4 regions of the Parazoarcus sp. PS-13 R2A genome follow, and region 1 is predicted to be linked to each of the others. Evidence: predicted binding sites of a transcription regulator. Region 1 holds the regulator's gene; each other region holds the start of a gene.

Region 1 (4,192 bases):
CGATATCGTCGGCAACCAAGCCGTGACCGCGCGAGATCAGCTCCAGCGCAAGCTCGGATTTGCCTGCACCGGAGTTGCCGGTGATGAACACGCCAAGTCCGAGCACGTCCATGAACACGCCGTGCAGCGACACCTTTTCAGCGAGCTGTCGCGACAGGTAAAGGCGCAACTGGTCGATGACCCCGGCAGCCGGCTGCGGGGTTGTGAACAGCCCGACGTTGTGCGCCGCACAGACGCCATGGACGATGTTGGGCACTTCGCAGCCGTCGGCCAGGATGAAGGCCGGCGGGTGTGCTGACAGAATGTCGTTGAGGTGGTGCGCGACCTTGTCACGTGACTGCCGCTGCGCCCAGGCCAGCTCGGCTGCGCCGAGGATCTGCAGGCGGGTAGGGTGAATCAGGTTGAGGTGGCCAATCAGGTCGGCTGGCCAGATGCGCTCTTCGGCAACAGAGAGAACCGCGTCGATACTGCCGCTGACATGGGTCAGCTGCAGACGTTCGCGGTTGTCTTCATACAGCTGCGAGAGGCTCGTTTGTCGCATCGGTACCCCAGTCGTTGAACAGGGTGTGGAGCGCCTGTGCGTCGGGTGCGGCCTGCAGCTGTTCGCGGAAGCTGCGATCGCTGAACATCTGCGCCAGCTCCGACAAGAGCTGAAGGTGGGTTTCGTTGGCCTGTTCGGGTACCAGCAGGACAAACAGCATGTTCACCGGACGACCATCGGGCGCATCGAACTGCACCGGGGCTTCTAGACGGAGAAACGCGCCGGCTGCGTCCTTCAGGCCCTTGATGCGGCCGTGGGGAATGGCAATGCCCTGGCCGAGGCCGGTCGATCCAAGGCGTTCGCGCGCAAACAGGCTGTCAAACACCATGCTGCGGGCGATGCCCTGATTGTTTTCGAACAACAGGCCGGCCTGTTCGAAGACGCGCTTCTTGCTGCTGGCGTCGAGGTCGGCAACCACGTTCGAAAGTGGCAGGAGTTGGGAGATGAGGCTCATGCGCTTTGGGGCTCACGCAACGCCGCCGGAGCGGACGCAACGCTGAAAGGTCTCTCAGGCCCGGGCAAAGCCGGACCGCCAAATTGAGCGGCGGATTATAACTTCACCCGGGTCCGAAAGGCCTGGTGAAAAATCACGCCTCGGGAGTCTGGTGCTTGTGCGAGTCGTGGTGGTGATCGGTGCTCTTCTGCTTGTACTTGAGCACCTGGCGATCGAGCTTGTCGGTCATCGCATCGATGGCAGCGTAGAGGTCGGCGTCGGCGCTTTCGACGTGAATGTCCTTGCCGCGCACGTGCACGGTGACTTCAGCCTTCTGGTCGAGTTTCTCAACGGAAAGGATCACGTTCACGCTGGTAACGTTGTCGAAGTGACGGATCACGCGGTCAAGCTTGCCGGAGACGTACTCGCGGATGGCCGGTGTCACTTCAACGTGGTGTCCGGTGATGTTGAGATTCATGTTAACTCCTCTTGGTATCAAAGCGTTTTACGCAGACTGACCGGCGGGATATTGAGTGATTCGCGGTATTTGGCGATTGTGCGCCGCGCGACCACGATACCCTGCTGGCCCAACAGATCGGCAATCTTTGCGTCGGACAGGGGTTTCTTTCTGTCTTCGGCGTCCACCAGCTGGCGAATCAAGGCACGAATCGCTGTGGAAGAAGCCGCACCACCGGTGTCGGTGGCAACGTGACTGCCGAAAAAATACTTGAGTTCGAATACGCCGCGCGGCGTCGCCATGTACTTCTGGGTGGTGACGCGCGATACGGTTGATTCATGCAGCTCGAGCTGGTCCGCGATCTCCCTGAGGGTCAATGGACGCATTGCCACCTCGCCATGATCGAAGAACTGTCGCTGCTGGTCAACGATGGCCTGAGATACACGCAAAATGGTATCAAAGCGCTGTTGTACGTTCTTGATCAGCCAGCGTGCTTCCTGCAGCTGGCCGGTCAGACCGCCGCCCTGGCCGCGGTTCTGCTGCAGCAGGCTGGCGTAGAGCTGGTTGATGCGCAGGCGCGGCATGGCTTCGGCGTTGAGCGACACCGTCCACCGGTTGCGGATCTTGCGCACCACGACATCGGGCAGGACGTAGCGGGTTTCTTCGTTGGAATGCTGCGAGCCCGGATGCGGGTCGAGGCGGCACACCAGCGCCTGAGCATCGCGCAGGGCGTCGTCGTCGCACCCGGTGAGGCGCTTGAGCTTTGCAAAGTTGCGTTCGGCCAGCAGCTCGAGGTGCTGTTCGACGATGACCAGCGCCAGGTCGCGGCAGCTGCCTGCAGGCATGGCGCGCAGCTGCAGGCCGAGGCACTCCTGGGGGGTGCGTGCGCCAATGCCCGCCGGTTCGAGCTGCTGCACGTGCCGCAGGGCAATCGCGAGGTCGTCGAGGTCGTAGTCGAGTTCGGGCGGGAGCAGTTCGAGCAGGTCTTCGAGCTCCTGGTGCAGGTAGCCGTCGCTATCGAGCGCTTCGATGATGAAGCGCACCAGCATGCGGTCACGGTCCGTCAGCGGGGACAGGGCAACCTGCTGATCGAGATAGTCGCGCAGCGAGGTGCCTGCGGCCTGGAATTCCTGGAAGTCGCTGTCCTCGTCGTCGTCGCTCTTGCTGCTGGCGCCGCTGCCGGTGCCTGACCAGTCCATGCCTTCGTCAAAGTCGGCCGATTCGTTCTCGTTTCGGGGCTCGGCTTCCTGGGTGGTCTCGGTGCTGGTCTCGCGCGGGGTCTCGGTTGCGGGCTGCGCATCGTTGCCGACAGCGGACGGTGCGAAGTCGCTGCCGTCGCCGTCCTCACGCTCGAGCATCGGGTTCTCCAGCAGAAAGCGTTCGATTTCCTGGTTGAGCTCGAGCGTGGAGAGCTGCAGCAGTTTGATGGACTGCTGCAGCTGCGGGGTGAGCGTCAGGTGCTGCGAGAGCTTGAGCTGAAGGGTTGGTTTCATGATGCCAGTCGGGGGCGTGCCGGAATCAGAGGCGGAAGTGTTCGCCGAGGTAGACCTGGCGCACTTGTTCGTTGGCGATGATCTCGGGCGGCTTGCCGCTGGCAAGCACGCGGCCGTCGGTAATGATGGTTGCGCGGTCACAGATGCCGAGCGTCTCGCGCACGTTGTGGTCGGTGATCAGCACGCCGATGTTGCGCTCCTTCAGAAAGCGGATGATCTTCTGGATGTCGAGTACGGCGATCGGGTCGACCCCTGCGAAAGGCTCGTCCAGGAGGATGAGGCGCGGGTCGGTGGCAAGCGCACGTGCAATCTCGCACCGTCTGCGTTCTCCGCCTGACAGCGAGATGGCGGTGTTGTCGCGCAGGTGCGCAATGCCAAGTTCTTCGAGCAACTCTTCCAGGCGTTCGTCGATCTGCGCCACCGGCAGCCCGCGGAGCTCGAGCACTGCACGAATGTTCTCGGCGACCGTGAGCTTGCGGAACACGCTCATTTCCTGCGGCAGATAGGACAGCCCCAGGCGTGCGCGAGCGTGGATCGGCAGATCGGTCAGGCGTGCGTCGTCGAGCGTAATCTCGCCGCCGTCGGCGCGCACCAGACCTACGATCATGTAGAAGCAGGTTGTCTTGCCTGCGCCATTGGGGCCCAGCAAGCCGACCACTTCGCCCGAGCCAACCTCGAACGAAACATCATGGACGACTGTGCGCGCCTTGTAGCGCTTTTGCAGGCCGGTGACCTTAAGCAGACTCATCGGGGGCTTCTTTCAACAGTTTGCAGATCACGTCAGTGGAAAAACCACGGGTTTGCAGGAAACGCGCCTGGCGCGCCCATTCGCGGCGATCGTCAGGTGCGAGGCCAAATCTAGACTGCCACACTGCACGGGCGCGGTCGAGTTCGGATTCCACACATTCGCTCTCGATGGCCTCGTCGATCAAGTCCTTCGATACGCCACGCCTCGCGAGCTCGTGGCGCAGCCGCTGGCTGCCAAACCGGGCAGCCTTGCTGCGAACCCACGCTTCGGCAAAACGGGTGTCGGAGAGCAGTTCGAGTTCGCTCATGCGAACCAGTACGGCTTCGATCTCCTCGGCGCTGCCATATGGAGACAGCTTGCGCGCAAGCTCCGCCCGCGAGTGATCCCGACGGGCGAGATGGCGCAGCGCGCGTTCGCGCAGACTCGGCTCGCCCATCAGGGGTCAGCGTCCGGACGGGGCGGAGATCAGGCTTCGGAAGCGACGGGTGCCGCGCCACCGAGCGCGGCCATTTCGCCGAGT
Region 2 (4,192 bases), on a different contig from region 1:
GCCGACGGTTACGTCTGGCTTGAAGGGCGCAAGAGCGAGGTCTTCAAGACCTCGACCGGGAGGCGGATCGCGCCAGCCCCACTGGAGGCAGCGCTCAAACAGATCGATTATGTCGATCACGCCATTATCGTGGGGCGGAACCGCCCTTTCCCGGTGGCCATCGTTACTCTCAGCCCTGAACACGAAATGGGAAAGCAGGTACAAACGCCTGAGGGGCAAAGGACGATAAGCAGTGACGTCGCCAGGGCATGCGAAGCATTTACCCCCTACCAGCGCCCAGGCGCGGTCATCGCAAGCACAAGACCACTCGGAATTGCGACTGGCGAGCTTACCGCAAACCTGAAAATTCGTCGCAAACAGGTTGAAACGCGATTCGAGCGCGATATCGAGCGGGCCTATGAAGCCCCGCGCCTGTCACCTGACACGGACATCCGAACCAACCCTCCGGTGATTCTGACCCCATGAATACTTATTTCCTGACCGGCGCATCCGGTGCCGTTGGCAGCGCGATCGTCCCCCTGCTTCATGCCAACGAGAACGTGAAACTGCGCATTCTGCTGCGCGCTGAATCGGATCAGCATCTCGCAGAGAGATTCGAGAAACTGTGTGCGTTCTGGGGGATCGCGGCTGACGCCGAAACCCGGCGCCGTATCACCCCCCTGCGCGGAGACGCAGCCGAACCCGACTTCGGAATGCCTCCCGACGATTACGCCAAAGTCGTCAGTGACACCACTCATATCGTTCATTGCGCTGCGAGCGTACGGATGAACCTCAGCCTGGAAGAGGCCCGTCACTCAGCGGTAGGTTCGATGCAAGCCATTCTGACGCTCGCCCGGAAGCTTGCCGAGAACGGCACCCTCCGCAAGATCGATCTGGTGAGCACTGTCGGCATTGCGGGAAAGCGCTCGGGCGCGCTGCCCGAGACCTGGATCGATGAGCCCCGCGAGTTTCACAACACCTACGAACAATCGAAATCCGAAGCCGAGGCCTTGGCACGCAAAGCCCTCGAAGAGGAGAAACTGCCCATCACGATCCACCGGCCAAGCATGGTGATCGGCGACTCGCGCGACGGCAAGATCATCCACTTTCAGATTTTCTACTTTATCTGTGACTTCCTTTCCGGGCGCCGCACGTTTGGCCTGTACCCGGACTTTGGAGACGTTCGCCTCGACACCATTCCGGTTAACACGGTTGCCAGCACGATCGTCTCCTCAAGCACCGATCCCGAAACAGTCGGATCGATCTTCCACCTGTGTTCGGGTCCCGAGAAATCGATCAGACTCGTCGACCTTCGCCTGCTTGTCAGGGACGCATTCCACAGGCACGGACTCAACGTCCCGTTTGCACTGAAACTGCCTATTGGTCTTTTCATGGGCGCGCTCAACCTTGCCGGGCGATTCATGCAACCGGAGCAGAGGCGAGCGCTGGCAACGCTTCCGATCTACATGGACTACCTTGCCGATCAGCAGGGCTTCGATAATCGGAAGTACAGCGCCTGGCTTGAAAGCCGAAAAGAGGCGATTCCCGACGCCAAGGACTACTTGCCGCGAGTGCTCGCACGTTTTCTTGAGCAGAAACATCCGCTCGGGCCCAACTGAAGGGTCTCTGCGAGGTAGCGACAGCCAGACAGCTCACGAGCCTCCCGCAACGTCCGCATCTGTTGTCACAGAGCGGGGATCACACCACAAAAAAAGGGCACCCGAAGGTGCCCTTTTTCACAGCCACTGATCAACGATCAGGCGCGACGGCGACGTACCAGACCACCGCCGAGAAGGCCGAGGGCCAGAAGCGCCAGCGTACCGGGTTCCGGAACCTCTGCAACACCGCGGGTGTTCAGCGTACCAGCCAGACACCATGCGCCGGTTGCTGCAGTACCGGTCGAGCAACCGTTTGCCAGTCCGCCAGAAACGTCCAACGGATTCAGAACGAAGTTGTTGGCCGATTCCGTGTAAGCGAGGTCAGCCGTACCACCCGCAGCGTCGGGCACGCCGTTGCCGTCAAGGAAGGCAGCAAAAGCCGCATTTCCAGCAGCGGTGTCAACATCAAGCAGACCGTTGCCGAAGAAGTTCAGCGTTGCGCCGCTGAGGTTACCGGATGCCTGACTGACCACGTTGGCCGGAGTCGCGCCACCAAGGTTGCCGTGTCCGGTCAGCGACGCATACAGCGTGCCGCCCATGATCGTAGCCAGGTTCGCGTTCGAGTTCTGCGTCAGCAGGTTCAGCAGCGGACCGTTGAGGTAGTACAGGTTGACATCGGTACCGGTGAACTGGATGTCGGTTGCCGACGTGAAGGTACCGCCGGTGAAGTTCACCGTGTAGAACAGGCCGCATCCACCGCCAGCGGTGCAGTAGTTGCTGTTGCCGTTGATCGTGGTGATGTAGCCGTAGCCCATGCCAGAACCCGTACCCGGTGCAGTGGTGGCCGGATTGATGAACTGCTGGGCAAGCGTCATCGTTTCGATGTGGGTATTGGACGCACCAAGCGTACCAAAGTCAATGCCTGCAACCACCACGGCGGAAGCAGGAGCACTTGCCAGGGCTGCGCCGGTTGCGAGTGCGATCGCGATAAGATTTTTTTTCATTCCAGCACCTCTTGAGTAGTGTGAATTCGTTGCAGAACATCCGCTGCTACCAATAAGCAGTTAGCGTGCCAACAGTGTGGAATGACGTCTAAGCCAATGTTTTACAATAATTAAAAACAAAAACTCTCATTGCGAAAAAGCGTCCTGGATTCGTGAATGTAAAAAATCCCGACAGCCACACCAGCATCACAAAGCGGTTAATCCCGCCCGAAACCTGAACGCTTCCCCACACACCCGCGATGCCAATGCCTTTCCTTGAATTCACCGCGATGTGCCGGAGCATGCGGCTTCACACCACGGGTCAGAGGCCGGGAGGATCAGTCGGCTCGACGCCGCTCGCCGGCATTGCACTACCGACATCGTAGCGGCCCGGCGCTATCACCCCCTTGGGGTCCAGCGCCTTCTTGATGCGACCATTCAGACTCTTCAGTTCGGGGGCTCCGCGATAAACAGAGTCCCACCCGGCCAGCCCCGCGCGATACTGTTGAAGATTGACCGCCTGCATATCCTGCACCAGACGCGCGTAAAGTCCCTTTGCGCGCTCTACCTCATCAGGACTTTCCTTGTCATAGATGATCGCCATCAGGCACACGACTGAGCGCGGATTCATCATGAGCATGGCAACGTAGAAATCAAAGTCGTACTCTTCGAAGGTTTTTCGCGAGTCGGCAAGGTAACGGACGATCTCGGCGCCGATCACCGGCAGGATCGGCGCAAACCAGATCAGCCCGCAGCGGTCGGCAGCTGGATCGACATCGCTGTCCGGACGCGATGCGCCATGCCGGTAATAGGCATGCCGCACGAAGTACTCTGTCGGAATGCCTTTCAGAATCCTGTGCGCGTGAGGCGCAAGCTCAAGGACTGGAAGTGAGGTCTTGCCCAATCCATGCAGGAACGGCAGCATCCAGTCGTTTTTCTTCACCAGTCTGACGAGCTTATCGAGGAGCGATAGCCGCCCATCGGTCAGAAAAATCAAGCGCCCATAGGGGCCGAGCTCGCGGCGCAGCAGCTTGCGCTGCACCTTCACCTGCTCGCGCGTACCGTACAGCCCTCCGCCACAACTCCAAGGCGAGATTCGATACTTGTGCCGAAGGCCGTCAAGGTCAGCGGCGGAAAGCCGCCCCTTGGACGGCACATCTTCATGCAGGCGTTGTGTCAGAACGGTGATTGTGACGAAGTCATTGATCATGTGCAGCTTGCTTACAGCCACGCCCAACAGCGCAAGCTTGCGGTATGCGTCCATGACGGCCGGCACGTCGGCCTCATTTCGAATTTCAAAGACATAGGAATTGTATTCTTCAGGCTCAGGCATCAACCACAAGCCCGCCTGTGTCACCACCCCGAGGTTCGACTGGCTGAACAGCCCCTCGATATAGGGCCCCAAGCCCCATTTGTGTGTATGCCAGGTTCTTTGCGATTTCGACGAAGTACCAATCTGAACCAACTCGCCTGTCGGCAAGACGACTTCAAGGCCGCAGAGGTTTCCGAAGTGATCCCCGTAAGGCGTTTCACCAATACCTCGCTCCAGGGCGTTGCCAATGACGCTGCCTTCCGGAGGACCATCTGTGCAGTCCGCCCAAAGCCTGGAGCCTGTCTCCCTGAGATAGGCGT
Region 3 (4,192 bases), on a different contig from region 1:
CGTCGAAGCAGTTGCAGATCACCTTCCCACGCATCACCTTGCCCGCGGGCGGCTGCGTGACCGGCGCCAGCAGCCAGTTGCGCACCGGCGCGGCGGATTCGCGCCTCACCATCAGATCGGTCAGCCAGTCAGACGCCAGCGCCTCACCCGCCAGACGAACGGCCGTCAGCCGGTCACCGTCGACGCGCGCATGTTTTGCGATGTCACGGCGGCTGTCGCTGTAGCTCAGGGTCTTGACCGGATCGTCCAGTCCGAGCGCACGATCGAGTTCGGCCAGCAGCGCCGGTTCGATCTGCTCGCTGCGCGCCTTGAGCACCACCACCGGGTGTTCACGTCCGGCCAGGGTCAGGCTGGCATAGGGGAAGCCCGACAGCAGCGGTCTCAGGCGCTCCATCAGCGCATGCGGATTGTCCGCGCCGGCCTCGCCGCTTGCACGCATTGCCACCAGCGTGTGAGCGGCCACGAAGGCCTCGACCTGCACCGCTGCATGCTTCAGTTCGGGCTGCTTCGAATACGGATCGAACTTCGACGGCGTCAGCGTGTTCGAGCCCAGTCCGGACATCGCGTTACCGCCCCAGTGCATCGGCAGGAAACACTGCCCCGCGCGCACGGTGGTCGACTCGAGCACCTTGACCACGATCGTGCCGCCACGCGCGCGCACCGTCACCAGATCACCGCCCTTCAGCCTGCGCCGCGCGAGATCCTCGGGGTGCATGTGCAGCAGCGGCTCCTGCTCATGGTTGTAGAGGCGCGCCACCAGACCGGTGCGGCTCATCCCGTGCCACTGGTCGCGCAAACGCCCGGTGATCAGATGCAGGGGATAGCGCGCGCTGGGCGACTCCGCCGTCATCGCGTGCTCGGTCACCACGAAGCGCGCCTTGCCCGAAACGGTCGGGAACACACCGTCTTCGTAAAGGCGCTGCTTTCCGGAGCTTGCACCTGTCGGGAACGGCCATTGCTGCGGGCCGTCCGCCTCCAGCATCGCATACGACAGGCCGGTGATGTCGAGATCGCGACCGCGCGTGCTTTCGCGGTGCTCGTTCCAGATCGATTCCGGGTTTGCGTAGGGGAACATGCGCTGCGCAAGCTCACCCTTGCCCAGCGCGACCCCGAGCCGGCGTGCAAAGTCGACCGCGATCTGCCAGTCGTGCCGTGCCTCGCCCGGCGCCGGGACGGCACCCCGGACGCGCGTGATGCGGCGCTCGGAGTTGGTCACCGTGCCGTCCTTCTCGCCCCAGGTCGTCGCCGGCAGCAAGACATCGGCGTGGCGGCAGGTTTCGGTGTGGGCGAAGGCTTCCTGCACCACCACCAGTTCGGCGGTCGCCAGCGCCTCATGCACCAGGGTCTGGTCGGGCATCGACTGCGCCGGGTTGGTACAGGCAATCCAGACCGCCTTCACCTCGCCCGACCTGAGCGCCTGGAACAACTCGACCGCGCTCTTGCCGGGCTTCTCCGGCACCGAATCCACGCCCCACAGGGCTGCAACCTCGGCACGGTGCGCGGGGTTCCCCAGATCACGGTGCGCCGACAGCAGGTTGGCGAGACCGCCGACCTCACGCCCGCCCATCGCGTTGGGCTGTCCGGTCAGGGATAGCGGACCGGCGCCAGCCCGACCGATGTGACCGGTGGCAAGGTGGAGGTTGATCAGCGCCGCGTTGTTGTGGCTGCCAAACGCATACTGGTTCAGCCCCTGACAGTACATCGAGAGCGTGGCCGGGCTGCTGGCAAACCACTCAGCGGCCGTTTCGATCTCCTTCTTGCTCAGTCCGCAGATCGCCGACGCCATGGCCGGTGTGTATTCACGCACGGTTTTCTTGATCGCATCGAACCCCTCGGTGTGGGCGTCGATGTATTCGCGTTTCACCAGACCTTCCCACAGCATCACATGCAGCATGGCGTTGTAGAGCGCGATGTCGGTGCCGGGAAGCAGCGCAAGGTGAAGATCGGCTGCCTCGGCAGTGTCGGTGCGGCGCGGATCGATCACGATCAGCTTCATCGCCGGATTCGCCGTGCGCGCGTCCTCAACCCTGCGGAACACGATCGGGTGCGCAAACGCGGTGTTGCTGCCGGCAATGACCAGACAGTCTGTATGCGCAATGTCCTCGTAGCTCGCCGGCGGAGCGTCGGCGCCGAGCGTCATCTTGTAGCCGCTGACCGCACTCGACATGCACAGGCGCGAGTTGGTATCGAGGTTGTTGGTGCCAATCAGGCCTTTGACGAGCTTGTTGAAGACGTAATAGTCCTCGGTGAGCAGCTGTCCCGCACCGTAGAACGCCACAGCATCCGGCCCGTGTTCGCGAATGATGGCGGCAAAACGGTCGGCGACGTGATCGAGCGCCGCATCCCAGCTCACCACCTGACGCGCGGTCTCGCATTCAGTGCGCAACTCGGGCCGAAGCGCGCGGACGGCGAGGGTCTCAGGTCCAGCCGACAGATGCAGCGTCGATCCCTTTGTGCATAACCTGCCAAAGTTGGCCGGATGCGCGGGGTCGCCACGCACACCGGTAATTTGATCGCCTTCATGCTCGATGATGACACCGCAGCCAACGCCGCAATAACAACAGGTGGAACGCGTTTCTGCCATACTGGACTCCTCGTTTCAGGATCTAAAGCAGAAAGCTTGCCAACTCAGCGCTACGCAACGGGCACGTTTCCGGGGCAAGCCCGGCAGCTCTCGCATCAATCCGGTGCATCACCCCCGTTCTGCGCACCGAAACCGTGCCAGAGGTCACGAATCGTGCCGTGCAGACGTCCGACATACGGGTGCAGGTGGTAGGCTGTTCGGGTTTGGCGCCAAGTGATGCACTGGTCGCCGGCATCGCGCCCCCGGGCCCGTGCCCCCCTCCGTCCAACAGGATCGATGAAAGAACTTACCCGCGCCACCATTGCACACTATGACCGCGAAGCAGCCGGATTCCGCGACGGAACCCGCGGTCACGACGTCAGCCAGAACTACGCTGCATTCCTGGGTGCGATTGAAGGACCTGCCCCTTTCACCCTGCTCGATTTCGGATGCGGACCGGGGCGTGATCTGAAGTATTTCAGCGCGCTCGGGCATCAGGCAGTCGGGCTGGACGGTTCGGCTGCCCTTGTCGGCATGGCAAGCGTCGACACCGGCTGCGCGGTGCTGCACCAGGACTTCATCGCACTCGATCTGCCGACCGGGCATTTCGATGGCGTTTTTGCCAACGCTTCGCTGTTCCATGTGCCGCGCCCGGCGCTGCCCGATGTGCTGACACAGTTGCATCGCACACTGAAGCCGCGCGGCGTCCTGTTCAGTTCGAATCCGCGTGGCGACAACCAGGAAGGCTTCAGCGGCGAACGCTACGGCTGTTACTACAATCTGGAGACGTGGCGTCAGTTACTCGCCAGTGCCGGCTTCACCGAACTGCATCACTACTACCGTCCACCCGGCCTGCCGTGCGCTCAACAGCCCTGGCTTGCCAGCGTGTGGCGCAAGCTTTGAACACCCGTCTTATTCAGGCATGCTTGCAACTGACATTTTGATGCGGTCTCCGACCGCCGCAGTTGCAAGGTGCCCGGCACCACTCACTCGGGGCAGCACGCCCCGTCAGAAGGAGTAAATAACATGAGCTTCGGAAACATCATCGGACAACTGCTGCAGCAAGGCATGGCCAACCAGAGCCGTGGTCGCCTCGATCACGCCCTGGGCTCACAGGGTCTCGGCGGCATGGGAGGTCTCGAAGAGATGCTTGGCGGCCTGCTCGGCGGCCAGGGTGGTGCGCAGCAAAGCCCGCAGTCGAACGCAATGGGGGGTGGCGGTGGCGGCCTCGGCGGTCTGCTCGACATGGCGGCCGGTGCACTTGGCGGTGGACGCAGTGCAGGTGGCGCACAAGGCGGCGGTCTGGGTGATCTGGCCGGCATGCTGCTTGGTGGCGGGCGGTCGGGCGCGTCGGGTGGCGCTGGCGGTCTGGGCGACCTCGCGGGCATGCTGCTCGGGGGCGGACGCAGCGACGCCAGTGGCGGTGCCAGCGGTGGTGGCATGGCAATTCTAGGCACGCTGGCCATGGCCGCATTCAAGCACTGGCAACAGTCGCAGAGCGCCGGCGCGGCTGCCGCAATGCCTGCCATCGCACCGCAACAGTTTGCCGAGCTCACATCGCCCCAGGCTGAAACGCTGGTGCTGCGCGCAATGATCAGCGCAGCCAAGGCCGACGGCCAGGTTGATGAC
Region 4 (4,192 bases), on a different contig from region 1:
GCGATTTGTTCATCATAGGTAAGCCTGAAGGTTCCGGAGCCAATTGCTACACCGTCATTTGCACCCGGGGTGCCGGGCTGGAAGGTGAACATGCTTACGCCGGTATCTGCAACGCCGGACAGCACGGCGGTAAAGATGTTGGCAATGGCGGGAATGCTGAAGGCGACATCCCACGGCGCAGACAGGGCCGGGTTCGAACCGGGCAAGAGGTTCAGCAGCAGGCTGCCGCTGATGGCGGTCGTGTGGCTGCCGGCGGGCGGGGTGTACAGTTTAACGGTGCCGTCGAGGTCACGGACGTTGATGTTGTAGGTATTCGGGTTTGCGTCCTGGAAGCCTGAGGCACTGAAGGCGCCGGTCAGGTTGTCGGTCATGGTGTAGACCACGGCGAAGGAAGGGGTGGCGACCGCAGACAGCACGGCAGCAGTGGCGAGCAGGGGCAGGGTTTTCATGGGCGTGTACTTGGGTCGGGAGGGAAGGGGGCGATCTGACAACGCTGAATTCAGCTTGCTGGTCGTCATTCGGCGCAAGCCTGAAAATGACATGCGGAATCTGAATTCAACTCCAGAAGGATATCCGCGGATATTTTCAGGATTGTGAATCCCTGAGCAGGGGGGGGCTGCACTTGGCGCCGCGCAGGGGTGCTAGCGAGAGATGCCCGGTTCCCCAGGCCGGCTGAGTTCGCATTCTGCGGGTCGCAGGCTGATGACGTGGCGCGGGATCAGCGCCGGAACTGGATGCTTGTCCGATACAAACGAAAAAAGACCGCCGCAGCGGTCTTTTCTTAATGCCGTGCGCCGCGATGGGCGCTGCGCTTTGCGTCCGTTCAGGCCTTGCGACGCTTCGACAAACCCAGGCCGAGCAGGCCAAGGCCGATGAGGGCCGCGGTGCCGGGTTCGGGTACGTCAGTGGTGCGGCTCGCGCTGATGCGAAGAGCCTCGTTCCAGGTGGTGGAGAGCTGGAGGCCGTCGATCAGCAGCACGTCGCCGCTATCGAGGTTGGCCGAGCGGAAGCCGACGTAGCTGATCTGCGACAGGCCGGTGTTCCCGGTCATGATGGCGTCGGGCGTGCTGAAGTCCGCAAACATCGGGTCGAGCCACAGCGAGAAGCTCGTGTAGTTGCCCGGTGCGGTGCGCGAGAGGAGGCCAACGATGTGATACGTGACATCGTTGATGTTGCCGATGTCGCTACGACGCGCAAAGCTTCCACCGGTACCGTTTGTGCGCACGAAGATGTCGTTGGTACTGCTTCCATCCGCCTTGATGCCGATGTTCGGACGGTTCGTGTGATCGCCCGTGCTGGCGGTATCGAGCCACAGGCCCAGGAAGTCATTTGCAGACAGAACGCCGGCGTCGAGCTGGACGTAGAAATCAACGAAGAGGTTGTCGCCGGAAAAGGCCGAGCTGAGCTGGCGGTAGGCGGCATTGTTGTTGTTGCCGGTCACCTGGAGGGCGTTGCTGCCGCCGAGGGAGGTGCTCGGGGTAACGACCTGCGTGACGCCGGTGTTGGCAGACCATGCGCCGGCCCAGCCGCTGCCGCCGTTCTGGCCTGCGACTTCGCCTGTGGCGTAGTCGAAGTTGTCGCTGGCGATGATGGCTGCCATCGAGAGCGGCGTAAAGGCGCAGAGTGCGATGGCGGCGGCGATTTTCTGGAATGTCATGAGATTTCACTCACTATGTTGCGGTTATGTCGAATTCGACAGTTGCGGAATTGATAGCAAAAAACGTTCCAGATTCTGGTTGTATAGATAATTACAGATGAATCAAGTGCTTGCTGGTGGGGGTGTTTGAGTTGCCTTCCTTATACATTGTCGTGTGTAAAAAAAACCGACAGTTTTTAGGTGAGGCGGGGCCTGTTAGCCGAGCGAGTTGCTTTCTCTCGATGAATATTCTGACAAAATTGTTTTAAGTGGCGATTTTCAATTGCTGATCTGTGAGCGATTGTTCAAATTATTGCTTTGACATCTTGAGATAGGTCTTCTGCATCCCTAGAATGCCGCGATGCATGCAAATACCATTCATCACGGCGCCTTCAGAGGCGTAACCGGGTCGTGCCATCAGTTGTTTATCGACGATGCGCGCAGCCTGCTGATTGATTGCGGTCTGTTTCAGGGGGCGGAAACCGCGCCGGATGGCCAGGCCGGCGCCGGGCAGCCGGACATCCCGTTTGCGGTCGATGGTATTCAGGCGCTGGTCGCTACCCATGTACACATCGACCACGTTGGCCGTATTCCCTGGTTGCTGGCGGCCGGCTTCAAGGGGCCGGTACTGTGCAGTGAGCCTTCGGCGCGATTGCTGTCGGTGGTGCTGGCCGATGCGTTCGAGCTGGGTATCAGCCGTGACCGGCAACTGGTCGAGCGCTACCTCAAACTGGTGGAGTCCCGCATCCGGCCGCTGCCCTGGCGCACCTGGCACACGGTGTTCAGCAGTCCGCAGGCCAGTTGCCGCATCCGTCTGCAACGCGCGGGCCATATTCTGGGCTCGGCCTATGTCGAGTGCGAGATCCGGCGTGCGGACGAGGCCCCTGTGCGGGTGCTGTTCTCGGGCGACCTCGGTGCGCCGCATGCGCCCTTGCTGCCGGCGCCGCAACCAGCCTATCGCGCAGACGTGGTGGTGCTGGAGAGCACCTACGGCGACCGCGTGCACGAAAGCAGGGCGACGCGACGCGATCGCCTGCAGGCGGTGGTGGAGCGGGCGCTGGGTAATGGCGGCACGGTGATCGTGCCGGCGTTCAGCATCGGTCGCACGCAGGAGTTGCTGTACGAGTTCGAGGACATTCTCCATCGCCAGCGCAGGAAGCCCGGCCCGCACGCGGCGGCATGGGAAAAGCTGCCGATCTATCTCGATTCACCGCTGGCCGGGCGCTTTACCCAGCTCTATCGCGAACTGCAACCCTTCTGGGATGCCGAGGCGCAAGCCCGCGTCCGCGCCGGTCGCAAGCCCCTGGCCTTTGATCAGCTGGTGGCCATCGACGAGCACGAGGCGCATCTGGCCAATGTGCGCAGGCTCGCGCGCAGCGGCGAACCCGCGATCGTCATCGCCGCCAGTGGCATGTGCACCGGCGGGCGGGTGCTGAACTACCTCAAGGCCATGCTCCATGATCCGCGCCACGATGTGGTGTTCGTGGGCTATCAGGCGAAAGGCACGCCAGGCAGCGACATCCAGACCTATGGGCCGCGTGGCGGCTACGTCGATCTCGACGGCGAGCGCATCAACATCAGGGCGGCCATCCACACCCTGTCGGGCTATTCCGCCCACGCCGACCAGAACGACCTCGTCCGTTTCGTCACCCGCATGCGTCACCTGCCATCTGAAGTGCGCCTGATCCACGGCGACGACGAGGCGCGACGGGCGCTGGGCAAGCGTTTGTGGAACGAGACCGATCGGCGGGTGATGGTGCTGAATGCGGAGTAACTTGTATTTGATGTGAAAAAGCCCATAATCTCATCGGAGGCCAATGATGACGGACGGCGACGCCCACCAGGATGCGATAGCTGAAATGTGCGCAATTAATGCGCGCGGGGGCGATTTTTCGAGAGCGGTCGGTGCACTCATCAGGAAGCGCCATGAAGCACTTCGTGCTGGGCGGCTCGATTCGGCTTTCAGGCCCCATGGTCTGCGTTCCGGAGATCGCCTGTATGTGATCAGTCTTTGTGTTGGAAGCTGCGGCGTTACCGCCGCGTTTGTGCTCAAGGCGCGGGCTTTGGTACTGCTGAGTGTCGCCGCGTTTGATGACTTCATCGCCGAGGCGCTTTCGGCTGGCGCTTTGAACGCCGCGATTGCTCGTGCAGTCCAACGAACATAGCCTTCAGGAGTTTTGTAATGAGATTGCGTATGCTGGAAGACGAACTTCTTCGCGATCCTCTGGTTCAAGAGGGATACGAAGGTGCGAGTGCCGCCGAGAAGATGGGCCTTCTGTTGCGGGAGCTGCGCGAAACGGTCGGGCTGACGCAACGGGGCTTGGCGGCGAGCAGCGGTGTTCAACAGTCAGAGATCAGCCGTTACGAAGGTGGTCAGGCGCCGAGAGGCATCACGATTTCCCAGCTCGAGACCCTTGCACATGCGCAGGGTATGGAGGTTGTGATTGGCTTTGCTCGCAAGGCGACGGCAGTTGATGACAAGGCCGTTGTGATTGATGGTCGAACCTTGTTGCTGCACACAGTGCTCTGAATTTCAATGGCATTGCTTGCCGAATT

The links. Region 1 encodes sigma-54, which starts transcription at its own class of promoters, with help from an activator protein. Its sites were predicted from a motif close to TGGCACGCTTNCTGCTNA; they were not measured.
Region 2: AC22G6_RS05395 (PEP-CTERM sorting domain-containing protein) is a predicted target of sigma-54. The motif match lies at 2,635-2,652, and genes of this name have one in related genera.
Region 3: AC22G6_RS09005 (nitrate reductase) is a predicted target of sigma-54. The motif match lies at 2,609-2,626, and genes of this name have one in related genera.
Region 4: AC22G6_RS18100 (PEP-CTERM sorting domain-containing protein) is a predicted target of sigma-54. The motif match lies at 1,711-1,728, and genes of this name have one in related genera.

The regions. Positions count from the first base shown of each region.
Region 1 covers NZ_JBYEXN010000009.1:63,928-68,119, forward strand. The annotation lists gene hprK (HPr(Ser) kinase/phosphatase) at 1-541, opposite strand, end outside; gene ptsN (PTS IIA-like nitrogen regulatory protein PtsN) at 510-995, opposite strand; gene hpf (ribosome hibernation-promoting factor, HPF/YfiA family) at 1,129-1,452, opposite strand; gene AC22G6_RS10250 (RNA polymerase factor sigma-54) at 1,470-2,924, opposite strand; gene lptB (LPS export ABC transporter ATP-binding protein) at 2,950-3,672, opposite strand; gene recX (recombination regulator RecX) at 3,659-4,108, opposite strand; gene recA (recombinase RecA) at 4,138-4,192, opposite strand, start outside.
Region 2 covers NZ_JBYEXN010000003.1:329,387-333,578, reverse strand. The annotation lists gene AC22G6_RS05405 (AMP-dependent synthetase/ligase) at 1-465, shown strand, start outside; gene AC22G6_RS05400 (SDR family oxidoreductase) at 462-1,598, shown strand; gene AC22G6_RS05395 (PEP-CTERM sorting domain-containing protein) at 1,736-2,581, opposite strand; gene AC22G6_RS05390 (FAD-binding oxidoreductase) at 2,883-4,192, opposite strand, start outside.
Region 3 covers NZ_JBYEXN010000007.1:159,797-163,988, forward strand. The annotation lists gene AC22G6_RS09005 (nitrate reductase) at 1-2,584, opposite strand, end outside; gene AC22G6_RS09010 (class I SAM-dependent methyltransferase) at 2,861-3,466, shown strand; gene AC22G6_RS09015 (tellurite resistance TerB family protein) at 3,590-4,192, shown strand, end outside.
Region 4 covers NZ_JBYEXN010000023.1:33,289-37,480, forward strand. The annotation lists gene AC22G6_RS18095 (PEP-CTERM sorting domain-containing protein) at 1-449, opposite strand, end outside; gene AC22G6_RS18100 (PEP-CTERM sorting domain-containing protein) at 824-1,657, opposite strand; gene AC22G6_RS18105 (MBL fold metallo-hydrolase RNA specificity domain-containing protein) at 1,998-3,410, shown strand; gene AC22G6_RS18110 (hypothetical protein) at 3,457-3,801, shown strand; gene AC22G6_RS18115 (helix-turn-helix domain-containing protein) at 3,831-4,166, shown strand; gene AC22G6_RS18120 (hypothetical protein) at 4,173-4,192, shown strand, end outside.